2 regions of the Gordonia sp. 852002-10350_SCH5691597 genome follow, and region 1 is predicted to be linked to the other one. Evidence: predicted binding sites of a transcription regulator. Region 1 holds the regulator's gene; the other holds the start of a gene.
The links. Region 1 encodes LexA, which represses DNA repair genes until DNA is damaged. Its sites were predicted from a motif close to CGAACANNTGTTCG; they were not measured.
Positions count from the first base shown of each region.

Region 1 (2,203 bases):
GTTGCTGCGTGGCGTGGCCCTGGCCGGACTGCTGACGGCACCGACGTCGCCATCCTGGCGAATGTCGCCGATGGTGTGTCGGCGCGTCGCGCGGCCGATGCGCCGGTCGAGGGGATCGGGCTGTTCCGCACCGAGTTGGCATTTCTCGACCGGGCAGAGGAACCCGATGTCGACGAGCAGACACGTCTGTACCGCGACGTGTTCGAAGCGTTCGCGGGCCAGAAAGTCGTCATCAGAACGCTCGACGCCGGTTCGGACAAGCCGCTGGCCTTCATCGAGCACCCGGACGAGGCGAACCCCGCACTCGGCGTACGCGGTAACCGAATCGGCGATGACCACCCCGAAATCGTGCGAACTCAGCTCGACGCGATCGCGCGCGCGGCAGAAGAATCCGGTACGACGCCGTGGGTCATGGCACCGATGATCGCCACGGCCGCGGAGGCCGCACAGTTCGCCGATCTCGTCCGTCAGCGTGGTCTGACGGCTGGAGTGATGATCGAGATCCCGGCTGCGGCGATCCTGGCGCCGGCGATTCTGGCTGAGGTCGACTTCGTGTCGATCGGAACCAACGACCTCACGCAGTACACGATGGCGGCCGACCGGATGTCGGCAGAACTCGCCGAACTGACCGACCCGTGGCAACCCGCGGTGCTCGCACTCATCTCTCAGGTCGCGACGGCCGGCGCCCAGCAGGGCAAGCCCGTCGGCGTCTGTGGTGAGGCCGCGGCCGACCCGTCGCTCGCGTGTGTGCTCGTCGGACTGGGAGTCACCTCGCTGTCGGCGGCTCCGGCCGCGACAGCAGCAGTCGGGGCGAAGCTGTCGACGGTAACCATGGAGCAGTGCCGGACCGCGGCAGCTGCCGCGCTTGCGACCTCGAGTCCGGCACTCGCCCGACGTGCCGCTGCCGAAAAACTCGACCACTGATATAGGCCCCGCTGGTCAGTGACCTGCGGGGCCAGGTTCAGTGCATCACACCCGACGCATGACCGTCACGACCTTGCCGAGGATGGCGGCGTCGTCTCCGGGGATCGGATCGAAGAGCGGGTTGTGCGGCATCAGCCAGACGTGGCCGTCTTTGCGTTTGAAGGTCTTCACCGTCGCCTCGCCGTCGATCATCGCTGCGACGATGTCGCCGTTGTCGGCGACGTTCTGCTGACGTACGACGACCCAGTCGCCGTCGCAGATCGCGGCGTCGATCATCGATTCGCCGACGACGCGGAGCAGGAACAACGAGCCCTCACCGACGAGCTCACGCGGGAGCGGAAAGACGTCTTCGACCGCCTCCTCCGCGAGAATCGGACCGCCCGCCGCGATACGGCCGAGTACCGGAACGAACGTGGGCGTCGGGAGATCTCCGTTGATGGCATCGGAGTGCGGTGCGTCGGGAGCCTCGGAGACGTTGACCGCTCGCGGACGGTTGGCGTCCCGTTTCAGCAGGCCCTTGCGCTCGAGGGTGCGCAACTGGTGAGCGACCGATGAGGTGGAGGTGAGGCCGACGGCGTCGCCGATCTCTCGAATGCTCGGCGGATATCCACGCTCGCGTACCGACTTTCGGATCACATCGAGGACGTCACGCTGGCGACCGGTGAGTGTGGCCTCGGCGACGGCCGGATGGATCGGTGCCTCCTCGCCGCCTTCGCTCTTCTTTCCCTCGACGCTGCGACCGTTGCCCTTGGGCGACGACGGGCTGCGTCGTGACTTCTCTGTCATCGGTTCCGTCCTTCCTGATCTTGAAGCGGCTGCTGTTGTGAACTGGCTGCTGTTGTGAAGCGGGGTGGGTGCGTCTTTCTTCCATCGTCTGGCGCCGACAGTAGCGGAGGCCACGGACAACATCAAACATTTGTTCGACGTGTCGCAGGACTTTGTCGGACCCCTCTGGTAGAACTCGAACATCAGTTCATCGAACGCTTGATCGACCATTGGAGGTAGCGATGACCAGCCTGATGACAAACCCGGTGACCCGCTCGGTTCCCAGCACGTCGAGTGCATCCGTGGCAACACCGCCGACCGCCCGATCTGCACCCCCTCGACCTGAACAAACGCCTCGTTCCCGGGTTCACCGCGCCACGGTGGTCAGTGGACGCGCGCCGTCGAATGCCGTCCGTAGCGAAGAGCTGCGTGTGGCGGGACGTGTTCGAACAAGTGAGGTCCGACGGGCAGCCGGCGCAGACGTCTCGCCGCAGCGTCGACATCGGATCACGTT
Region 1 covers NZ_LZMO01000185.1:19,386-21,588, forward strand. Annotated here, with positions in the region: gene ptsP (phosphoenolpyruvate--protein phosphotransferase) at 1-924, shown strand, start outside; gene lexA (transcriptional repressor LexA) at 970-1,710, opposite strand; gene A5777_RS13055 (LysM peptidoglycan-binding domain-containing protein) at 2,121-2,203, shown strand, end outside.

Region 2 (2,203 bases), on a different contig from region 1:
GCGTCGACGCTCACGCTCGGAGAGTCCGCCCCAGATTCCGAAACGCTCGTCATTGTTCAAGGCGTACTCGAGGCACTCGGCCTTCACCTCGCAGCCCTGGCAGATGCGCTTCGCCTCACGAGTGGAGCCACCCTTCTCCGGGAAGAAGGCCTCCGGATCGGTCTGCGCGCACAGCGCGCGATCTTGCCACTGATCTTCGATCTCGTCGAACAAGCCCTCGAAGTCGTTGGGCACCAAGGAAAGATGGCGCCGCTGCGAGTCCTCCTCAGCGCCGAGTGACACCTCAGGTGTCCCGATGAATGAATCATCAACGGGCCCAAGGGTTGTGTAATTCGCATCCCCACTCAACGGGGACGCGATCTCTGAATGACCGTGTGGTTCAAGGGGATTGCCGATCGCGTTGTCGAATGCCATCGTCGGCGCCTCCTGCCTGGGAAGTCGTTGTTCTCTGTCGTCACGGCGGCGCGGCATCGGTGCCACACCACCACTCATACCCGTACATTCTCGATCTTCACCAAGTGTCCGGCGCGACCTGGCACCACCACGGTGTCGGATCAACCTTTCCGAATTCGAACACGTGATCGAACTTCGTTGCGATGCACCGATTCTCGATCTCGATCTCGAACCAGAAATGACACTGATGTGATTAGACACGCAAGAGACGTGTCCGGTCAAGTTGAATCGAAATATTCCTTAATACCATCGACTGACAAAACTCCCCGTAAGACACGAGTTGTGTTGCGGGGACACATCAATGTCACATCGGACGCGAATGGCGGGCGCAGCGTCGTGGTCCATGATATCGATTCGATCCGGACTCACTAGAGTGGGTCGTTGTGAAGGTGACGGTACTCGTCGGCGGTGTCGGCGGCGCACGATTTTTGTCCGGAGTTCGCGAACTGCTCGGTCCGACGCCGTTTCCCGACGCCACGGGCGACGCGGCGTCGAGCAGCGGAAACGAGATCACCGCGGTGGTCAACGTCGGTGACGACGCGTGGATGCACGGCGTGCGCATCTGCCCCGATCTCGACACCTGTATGTACACGCTCGGCGGCGGAATCGACCCGGAGCGCAGTTGGGGTCGAGCCGACGAGTCGTGGCACGCCAAGGAGGAACTGGCCGCCTACGGCGCAGATCCCGACTGGTTCGGACTCGGCGACCGCGACCTTGCGACGCATCTGATCCGCACCCAGATGCTCGACGCCGGATACCGGCTCTCCGATGTCACCGCCGCGCTGTGTCGGCGTTGGCAGCCCGGCGTGCGACTGCTTCCGGCCACCGACGAACGTCACGAGACACACGTCGTCGTCTCCAAACCCGATGGGCGCGAAGGCGAGCGCGTCGCGATCCACTTCCAGGAGTGGTGGGTTCGTCATCGTGCGCAGATCCCGACGTTCGGGTTCGCGCAGGTCGGGTCCGACGACACCGCGCCCGCACCGGGTGTGGCCGAAGCGATTGCAGACGCCGACATCGTCCTGCTCGCACCGAGCAATCCCGTCGTCAGCATCGGCGCGATCGTCAGCGTCCCCGGCATCCGAAGCGCGTTGCGCACAACGTCGGCACCCGTGGTCGGCATCTCCCCGGTGATCGACAATCGACCGCTGCGGGGAATGGCCGACGAGTGCCTGTCGGTCATCGGCGTCGAGTCCTCCGCAGAGGCGATCGCCGCCCACTACGGGGCCCGCAGTGGCAACGGAATCCTCGACGGATGGCTGATCGCCGAGGGCGACACCGCACACGTCGACGGCATCGCCATCGGAACGGCACCACTGCTGATGAGCGACCCACAGACGACCGCCGTGATGGTCCGTGACGCATGCGCCCTCGTCGGCGTCGACATTCCGCACCCCGCCCGCCCCGACGCCACCGGAGACGCCCGATGACGGCCGACGACAGCGCGGCATCGCAAGTCGGGGTCCTCCGCGACCACCGCGCCCCCGCGGCTCTGGAGATCATCCCGGTCACCGGTCTGCCCGAGTTCGACGCCACCACCGACCTCGCAGCGGAGATCACACGCCGCGCCCCGTGGTTGCGCAACGACGACGTCGTCGTCGTCACCAGCAAGGTCTTCTCCAAGACCGAGGGTCGGATGATTCCGGCACCCACCGATCCCGACGAGCGTGATGCCCTGCGGCGCAGGCTCATCGACGCCGAGTCGGTGCGCGTCCTCGCCCGCAAGAACCGCACGTTGATCACCGAGAAC
Region 2 covers NZ_LZMO01000180.1:24,712-26,914, forward strand. Annotated here, with positions in the region: gene A5777_RS25040 (WhiB family transcriptional regulator) at 1-237, opposite strand, end outside; gene cofD (2-phospho-L-lactate transferase) at 837-1,883, shown strand; gene A5777_RS12685 (coenzyme F420-0:L-glutamate ligase) at 1,880-2,203, shown strand, end outside.
Region 2: a site for LexA is predicted at 571-584, ahead of cofD (2-phospho-L-lactate transferase). Genes of this name have one in related genera too.